DNA from 2 places in the Faecalibacterium sp. 9 genome. Region 2 is predicted to be linked to the other one. Evidence: predicted binding sites of a transcription regulator. Region 2 holds the regulator's gene; the other holds the start of a gene.
The links. Region 2 encodes Rex, which represses fermentation and respiration genes when NADH is low (regulators of the CRP and FNR family bind a similar motif). Its sites were predicted from a motif close to ATTGTTAANNNNTTAACAAT; they were not measured.

Region 1: the regulator Rex is predicted to act here: its motif matches at 3,110-3,129, upstream of ACKXF9_RS08180 (butyryl-CoA:acetate CoA-transferase).

The regions. Positions count from the first base shown of each region.
Region 1 is NZ_JBLWGB010000001.1:1,688,926-1,693,350, forward strand. It holds gene ACKXF9_RS08170 (radical SAM protein) at 1-193, shown strand, start outside; gene ACKXF9_RS08175 (AI-2E family transporter) at 278-1,525, opposite strand; gene ACKXF9_RS08180 (butyryl-CoA:acetate CoA-transferase) at 1,576-2,922, opposite strand; gene coaD (pantetheine-phosphate adenylyltransferase) at 3,435-3,941, shown strand; gene ACKXF9_RS08190 (acetyl-CoA C-acetyltransferase) at 4,020-4,425, shown strand, end outside.
Region 2 is NZ_JBLWGB010000001.1:976,850-981,274, forward strand. It holds gene ACKXF9_RS04595 (DNA translocase FtsK) at 1-1,008, opposite strand, end outside; gene ACKXF9_RS04600 (ClpP family protease) at 1,345-2,025, opposite strand; gene ACKXF9_RS04605 (redox-sensing transcriptional repressor Rex) at 2,303-2,944, shown strand; gene ACKXF9_RS04610 (thymidine kinase) at 3,107-3,721, shown strand; gene ACKXF9_RS04615 (ABC transporter substrate-binding protein) at 4,323-4,425, shown strand, end outside.

The sequences.
Region 1 (4,425 bases), 710 kb from region 2:
GGTGCACGAGACCGGTGCCCACAGCACCGACCTGCAGTCCCCGGAGAGCGTGGAACACCTGTGCGAGAAGTGCAAGAGCTACGCCGCCAACTGGCAGCCCACTGCGGACGAGATCTGGTCCCACACCAGGATCCGCGAAAGCCGCTACGAGAACTACAAGGATTGGAAGCCCTCGCAGCCCATTGAAAAGTAATCTTCGGCAAACATCATCATAAAAAGCAAAGGCCCTGCGTTCGAAAGAACGCAGGGCCTTTGTGATACAGGGCAGGGAAGATGCTTATTGCTTTTCGGCAGGCGGTTCCGGGGCAGGCGAAGCATCGTCCTCCGGGTCGCCGAAATTGTCGTGGTAGGTCTGAAGCATGTCGAGCTCTGCATTGCGCTTCAGGCCGTGGATGACCAGCTTTTTGATGATGTCATAGATGACAGCAAACAGCGGTACACCCACGATCATGCCCACAAAGCCCCACAGACCGCCGAACAGCAGGATGGCGAACAGGACCCAGAAGCTGGAAAGACCGGTGGTGTTGCCCAGGATCTTGGGGCCGATCACATTGCCGTCCAGCTGCTGCAGGACCAGCACGAACAGCACGAACCACAGTGCCTTGATGGGGCTCTGGATGAGAATGAGCAGGGTAGCCGGAACCGCACCGATGAACGGGCCAAAGAAGGGGATGACATTGGTCACGCCGATGATGACCGACACCAGCAGTGCACTGGGGAATTTGAAGATCAGGCAGCCGATATAGCACAGCACGCCGATGATGGCGGAATCCATGATCTTGCCGTTGATGAAGCCGCCGAACATCTTATCGGCATACTTCACTTCTTCCTTGATGAGCTCTGCCCAGCGGGGCTTGAAGATGCTGTAGAGCACCAGCTTGCCCTGCTGCACAAAGCGCTTGCGGCTGGCCAGCATGTACACGGCCACGATGATGCCGATGACCAGATTCTTGGCTACCGTTACAACGTTCAGCACACCAATGGCGGCACCGCTGACGATGTTCTGCATGGAGGGCAGGAGCCGGGTCTTGATCAGATCATCGAAATTGGTGCTGATGGTGGCATAAGCAGAGTTGAGCATGTTCATGATCTGCTGGTTGTTCTCAATGAACTCCACATGATTTGCCCACTGCACGAACTTTGCAAGGTTGCGCTGTGCAGTGTAGTACAGGGTGGTCACGCTGGTGATGAGCTGCGGAATGATCATCATGCACAAAGCGTAGATGAGGAGCAGACCGAACAGGATGGTCAGTGTAATAGACAGCACATTGACCAGACCATGCATCTTTTCCGGAATGAAGCGGCGCAGAAAGCTCTCGATGGTGTTGCATACGGGCTTGAGCAGGTAGGCGATGACGGCACCGTAGATGAACGGCATCAGAATGCCGGTCAGGGTCGAGATCGCGTTGCCAAAACCGTCAAAGCGGTAGATCAGAAAGAAAAAGATGATGCTCAGGGAGATCGCTCCGAACCCGGCCAGCATCCCGTAAAGATAGGGCTTGATGTGCGGCTTTTTGTCCATCATGTGATAAACTCCATTCCTGCCGCAGGCAGCAGGAATACCCACGACACATGTTAGATTTTGTTGCTCCTGCGCCAGATATGCATCTTTTCGGCTTCCTTGATAAGGTCTTCGCGGAAGTCGGGATGTGCAACGTTGATCAGGGCCTCAGCCTTTTCCCAGGTAGTCAGGCCCTTCAGGTTCACGCAGCCGTACTCCGTGCACAGGTAGTGGATGTTGGCACGGGTATCGGTGACGATGCTGCCGTTTTCCAGCGTGGGACGGATGCGGCTCTCCAGCTGGCCGGTCTTCTTATTAAAGAAGGTAGAGGACAGGCAGATAAAGCTCTTGCCGCCCTTGGAAAGGTATGCGCCCAGAACGAAGTCCAGCTGACCGCCGGCACCGGAGATGTGCTTGAGGCCTGCAGTCTCGGCGTTCACCTGACCGAACAGGTCGATGTCCACAGCGTTGTTGATGGAGATAAAGTTATCCAGTGCGGAGATGCTGCGGATATCGTTGGTATAGTCCACGGGAGCGGACATGCACTCCGGATTATCGTTCAGGTAATCGTACATCTTCTGGGTGCCGGCACCAAAGGCGTAGACCTGACGGCCCTTGTCCAGCTGCTTGCGTGCACCGGTGATCTTGCCGGCCTTGGCGATATCCACAAAAGCGTCCACATACATTTCGGTGTGCACGCCCAGATCCTTCAGGTCGCTCTGTGCGATCAGGCTGCCGATGGCATTGGGCATACCGCCGATGCCCAGCTGCAGGCAGGCACCGTTGGGGATCTGCGGAACGATCAGGTTGGCAACCTTCAGATCCACTTCGGTAGCAGCACCGGGAGCGGCCATCTGGCCAATGGGAGGATTCTCGCCTTCCACGATGCCGGTGACCTGAGAAATGTGGATGCAGTTCTCCATGCCGCCAAGGCAGCGGGGCATGTTCTTGTTGACCTCAACAACGATCTTCTTGGCTTTTTCGCATACAGCGCCCAGATGAGATGCACTGGGGCCGAAGTTGAAATAGCCGTGCTCGTCCATAGGGGTCACCTGGAACACGGCCACATCCAGCGGGTCCGGGCTCTCACGGTAGTAACGGGGCAGCTCGGAATAACGGATGGGGGAGTAAAAGGAGAACCCCTGTGCAATGGCCTTGCGCTCAATGCCGCCCATGTGCCAGCTGTTCCAGGTCATGTGTGCGGCGGGGTCGTCGATCTGGAAGATCGCGGGCACCCACATCAGGATGCCGCCGCGGAAGTTGACGCCCTCCAGCTCCGGCAGACGCTTTGCAAGCTCGGCATCCACCGCCACGGGGGTGTTCACTGCCCAGCCGTAGTCCACCCAGTCACCGCTTTTGACCAGTGCGGCAGCCTGAGCGGCGGTCATTTTTTTCTGAGCATACAGTTCCGTAAAATCCATTATAAACCATCCTCTCCTATAATAACATAAAGGAATTGTAAATTTATCATTTACACTTCCTGCACGGACAGATCTTTGCAGGTTATTTACCGTTTTTTGGTAGTTTGCACACAACTCTGACATAGCCGTGTGGTATCCTGACAGACAACAGGGAAAGCTGCCGGACAGTTCGGCAGACCTGCACAACTTAGTTATAACATTAACAATGTGCAGAATCAATAGTTTATCGTGAAAATTTTGGCTGACTGTCAATATTTACAAAATTCAGAGCTATTTTGGAGGATTGTTTGGTGTGGTGAAACCAAAAATCTTTGCAAAAGGACTTGATAAAATTTTGACGATGTGATTTACTTATAGCGTAGCAAGTTGCCGCGATGTGGCACAGCGTTGATTGTTTAAATTTTAACGATAAAACGTACAGCTTGCACAAAATCTTGCACCCAAGACTGGAAAGTGCTATCATGGCAGAACCAAAACGCGCTTTTCACAGCGCTCAAGGAGGACACCAGACGATGGCAACAGCAGTTTACCCCGGTTCGTTCGACCCGGTCACAAAAGGACACCTTGATATCATCAAGCGCGCAGCAAAGATCAACGATCATCTGATCGTGGCAGTGCTCAATAACAGCGCAAAGAATCCGCTCTTCACCGTGGAGGAGCGCGTAGAGTTGCTCAAGGAGTGCTGCAAAGGCATCCAGAACGTTTCGGTGGAGAGCTTCGACGGCCTGACCGTAGAGTTCGCCAAGAAGCGGCACGCTTCGGTGATGGTACGGGGACTGCGGGCTGTGACAGACTTTGAAAACGAGATCCAGCTTGCGCAGACCAATCACGCACTGATGCCCGGCATTGAGACCATGTTCCTTGCCACCAGCATCAAGTGGAGCTACCTTTCTTCTACGATCGTGAAGGAGGCAGCGTATTACGGCAGCGACATCGGCAAGTTCGTTACCCCCAATGTGGAAAAGGCGGTCAACGAAAAGTATGCGCTGATCCGGCAGGGAAAAGACCCTGAAAAATAATTTGCAGAAATGCCCAAGGGCGTTTTGATAAAAAGGCAATCGAAAAGCAACACATACACAATTCAGGAGGCTATTCACATGAAAAAGATCGTTATCGCATCTGCATGCCGTACCGCTATTGGCAAGTTCGGCGGCACTCTGGCAAACGTTCCCGCAGTTGAGCTGGGCTCCATTGTCATCAAGGAAGCCCTGAACCGTGCAAACGTCGCACCTGAGCAGGTCGATCATGTTTACATGGGCTGTGTCATTCAGGCTGGTCTGGGCCAGAACGTTGCACGTCAGGCTGCTCTGAAGGCTGGTCTGCCCATCGAGACCCCGGCTGTCACCGTCAACGTGGTGTGTGGCTCCGGTCTGAACTGCGTCAATATGGCTGCTCAGATGATCGAGGCAGGCGATGCTGATATCGTGGTCGCAGGCGGCATGGAGAACATGGACATGGCTCCCTTCGCACTGCAGAAGGCTCGTTACGGCTACCGCATGGGCG
Region 2 (4,425 bases):
AAAGGTGCCGCCCGGGCCCACGATGAGCGGCTCGATGGGCTCGCTGCCGCCCTCCTTTACCTCAGTGTGGTCGGGGCCAAGGTCTACGTCAAAGGAAGCCCGGGGCCGGGATACCCGTACCTGCACCGGCGTGATGGCCGGGGCGGCAGGTTCCGGCTGGGCAAGCGGCTGGCCGGAAGTGTCTGCGGGCGGCTCCGGCTGCGGGGCTGCCTCCGGCTCCTCCGCTTCCATCTCTTCGGTCACCTTGTGGCCCCAATGCCGGATGCCGTTCAGCCAGTCCGGCACACCGATATGGAACGCAGGGCCGGCCGGTTCGTCCTCCGGCTCCTCTTCCTCATATTCGTCTTCGGCTTCCTCCTCGTCCTCCTCGGCCTCTGCCGCCCGGGCGGCCGCACGTTCCGCACGGCGCTCCGCGCTCTGCCGGGCAAGGGCGGCACCCTTTGCGTGCACCCCGCCGAATGCGGCACACAGCCACTGCCAGACCTCTGCCGGAGTCAGGTCAAAAATGTACAGACTGACGCAGAGCGCCAGCACCGCCATGATCAGGTTTGCCGCCGGTCTGCCGCAGAGCAGCAGCAGATTGCCGCCCAGCAGTGCGCCCAGCGCGCCGCCGCCCAGCCATGCATTCACGCCGTTGGCATAGCAGGCGGCAGTCATCTGGAATGCAGACATGCCCTGCGGCTGGATATCCGAAAAAACGATCACGGTCCCGCAGGCAAACACCAGCCCCAGGATCAGCTTGAAGATCGGGGGCAGAAGGTCTTCGCCCCGGGTATACTGCACAGCAAGGCAGCACACGGCTGCGCCCAGCACAAAGCTGCCGCAGCCAAAAAGTCCGAACAGCACATCGTGCAGGGCCTTCCATGCCGAATCTCCCTCCACAAAGGCCAGCACCACCAGCAAAAGGCCTGCGAACAGGGTGCCAAGCCCTGCCGGGAGCCGCTGTTCGGCACGCTTTTTGCGCGATGATGCACGCCGTGTTGTTGTTTTACGTTTTCTTGTCGCCATTCTTCTCTGTTCCCCACACTTGTAGTAGACACACTATTTGATTTTATTATTGTACCACGCAGGGAAGAAAATGGCAAACCTATTGTTGTACAAATTTCTTCAGCCCGGCAGGCCAGCAGGGAGCTTTCTCCGCGAACAGCGACAGGTTGCGGCACCCAGCATCCGCTTCGCTATCGCTTGCGTCTTGCTGGCCGCTGCCCCAACAGCTTCTCCCTGTTTTCTGCCGCGGGCAGCGGTCGTCGCTGTTGCAAGACTCCAGTCCCGCCCTACTGCCTGCGGCAGCAGGGTCCCACCCCCAGGACATTCGCTGGAGAAACTATCTGCCGTCCTGTCTTCTTACTCTTTTTCGATTTCTTTATACAGCCACGCCAGCGCATCCGAAAGCCCGCCCAGCTCGTCGATGAGCTTTTCCTTCACGGCCCGGCGTCCGTCCAGCACGGTGCCCATGTCCATCACCAGCTCGCCGGTGTGGAGCATCAGGTCGGTGTAGCGCTTTTCGGTCATGCCGCTGTGGGCCGCCACAAAGCCGGTGATGCGCTGCTGCATCTGCTCAAAGCTGCGCATGGTCTGCGGCACCCCCAGAATGACGCCGGAATGCCGCACCGGGTGCACGGTCATGGTGGCTGTGGGCACAATGAAGCTGCGCCGGGCGCTGACGGCAAGCGGGATGCCGATGGAGTGCCCGCCGCCCAGCACCAGCGTTGCGCTGGGCTTGGATACGCTGGCGATCAGCTCCGCCAGCGCAAGGCCCGCTTCCACATCCCCGCCCACTGTGTTCAGCAGCACCAGCAGGCCCTCGATGCGGGGGTCCTCCTGCGCGGCCACCAGCTGCGGGATGACATGCTCGTACTTCGTGGTCTTCTGGCCCTGCGGTGCTTCCGAATGGCCTTCGATCTGGCCGATGACGGTCAGGCAGTGGATGACATGCCCGCCGCGGGCCAGCGTGACCGTGCCCAGATCCTCAATCTCTTCTTTTTCCAGCCGACCTGCGTCGGTCTGCTGCGTTTCATCGTTCATATGCTTTCCTCCTGCGTTTTTTGTCAGCATTCCCCGGCCTGTGCCGGGCTATACAGACCCGCCGCAGCAAAAAAACGGTAACATTTCATAAAATTTTTTTGAGAATGATTTGACATTCTCCATCAGTGCTGTATACTTTAAATAATTGACTGTAATATCTGCAAACTGTAATATCTGCAATATGAACCCGTAAACGGATCGGGGTTTCTCTGCGCCGCATCTGTAAAGCAGGCAGCTGCGGCAAGTACTGCGATAGAGCGAAAGGAGAAAGTATTCTATGAGCACCCCTGCAAAGGCTTCGCTTCCCGTTATCAAGCGTCTTCCCAAATATTACCGCTATCTGCGCTCTCTGCAGGAAGACGGCATCAACAGCATTTCCTCCCGCGAGCTGGCTGCTCAGATGGGCACCACTGCTTCGCAGGTACGACAGGACTTCAACTGCATCGGCGATGTGAATGGCCGGCAGGGCATCGGCTACTCGGTGGAAAACCTGCTCTCCATTCTGGAAGGCCTGCTGTTCGGCAACGGCGACCGCCTGCCCACCATCCTGATCGGCTGCGGCCGTCTGGGCAAGGCAGTGAGCCGCTTTATCACCACCGATACCAACGGCTACCGCCTGATCGCCGCCTTTGATGTGGCACAGAGCGAGGTGGGCAAGGAGATCAGCGGCATCCAGATCCGCCATATCGACGAGCTGGAGTCTTTCTGTGCCGAGCATCACCCCAAGGTCGCAGTGCTCTGTGTGCCCCGGGACGGTGCGGAGCAGGTCAGCGGCCGTCTGGTGGATCTGGGCATCGAGGGCTTCTGGAATTTCTCCCACTATGACCTTTCGGTGTCGTATCCCGATGTGGTGGTGGAGAACGTCCATCTGGGCGACAGCCTGATGAGTCTGGGCTACCGCCTGCGCAATCAGGACTGAACGTACCTATTATAAGTAATAAGAGAACCCTCTCAGTCAAAGCCTGAGATGCCGCCGAACCCTCTCAGTCTCGCATACGCTCGCCAGCTCCCCTATCGGGGGAGCTGGCAAAGCCGTCAGGCTTTGGCTGAGAGGGTTCGTTCTGTAAGGAGAGTTTTTCAAATGGCAAAACTGTATTTCCGTTACGGCGCGATGAACAGCGGCAAGAGCACCGCCCTGATGCAGGTGGCCCACAACTACGAGGAGCAGGGGATGCGGGTGCTGATCCTCAAGCCGCAGGTGGATACCAAGGGCGGTGGTGAGCTGGTCAGCCGTCTGGGCGTCCGCCGGAAGGCCGATCTGCTGATCCCGCCGGAAACGGATGTGTTCGAGGCGGTGCGTCAGGCCAACAGCACCGCTGCCCTTGCCTGCGTGCTGTGCGACGAGAGCCAGTTCTTCACCCCGGAGCAGGCCGAGCAGCTGTTCATGGTCACGGTGGACCTGAACATCCCGGTGATCTGCTACGGCCTGCGGGCAGATTTCTCCCTCAAGGGCTTCCCCGGCTCCACCCGGCTGCTGGAGCTGGCCCACACCATCGAGGAAATGAAAACCATCTGCACCTGCGGCCGCAAGGCCATCTGCAACTGCCGCAAGGTGAACGGCAGATTTGTCTTTGAGGGCGAGCAGGTGGCCATCGATCTGGAAAACGATGTGCAGTACGTGAGCATGTGCCCCCAGTGCTATTTTAAGGCAAAGCGCGCGTTCTACGCCGAAAAAGCTGCTTCGCAGGCTGACTGAAACTTGTATACAAGGCTGCTGTGTCCAACGACACGGCGGCCTTTCTTTTTTATCCCCGGCCTGCAGGCGCAGTCCACGCAGCAGCGCAAAATATGTCGCTGTCGGTGCTTTTTCACCCCCCAAAAGGGCGAAGAAACACCGATTTCCATGCCCGCAGACCGGTGCTGGGGGACCGCCGCAAACAATTGATATATCAGAGTGAACATTTTTTGCGCTATTGATATATCAGTTCAAAGGCTCCCATCCGGGCTTTTTAAGCGGTTGTTCGTCCACAATGTATGCAACGCTTCCACGTTCTGAAACGGAATGTTTACAAAAATATTGCAAAATTCGACGTTCCTCCTATGATGCATCCCAGTTTTCTATGCAAAATAGCGAAGTATACATGTTGCACAGTTTTTCGAGCCAAGTTTATTCATTTCAGCGAAGGCGTCAATTCTTGCGCGAAAACAAGAGCAATATTTGTACGTTTTTTGTTTAGATATCTGCAATTTGCGTCTTTCTTTTTGGCTGTTGTTTTGTTATCATAATTGTATACAACGGGGTATGTGCAGAACCCCCGTTCGAGATGATGTTTTCTGTATTTAGGAGGAGAACGAAAATGAGCAAGGCAATTTCTCGTCGTGATTTCATGAAGGTCACCGGCGCTGTGGGCGCTGCCGGCCTTCTGGCTGCCTGCGGCGGCAACTCTGCTGCATCCAGCT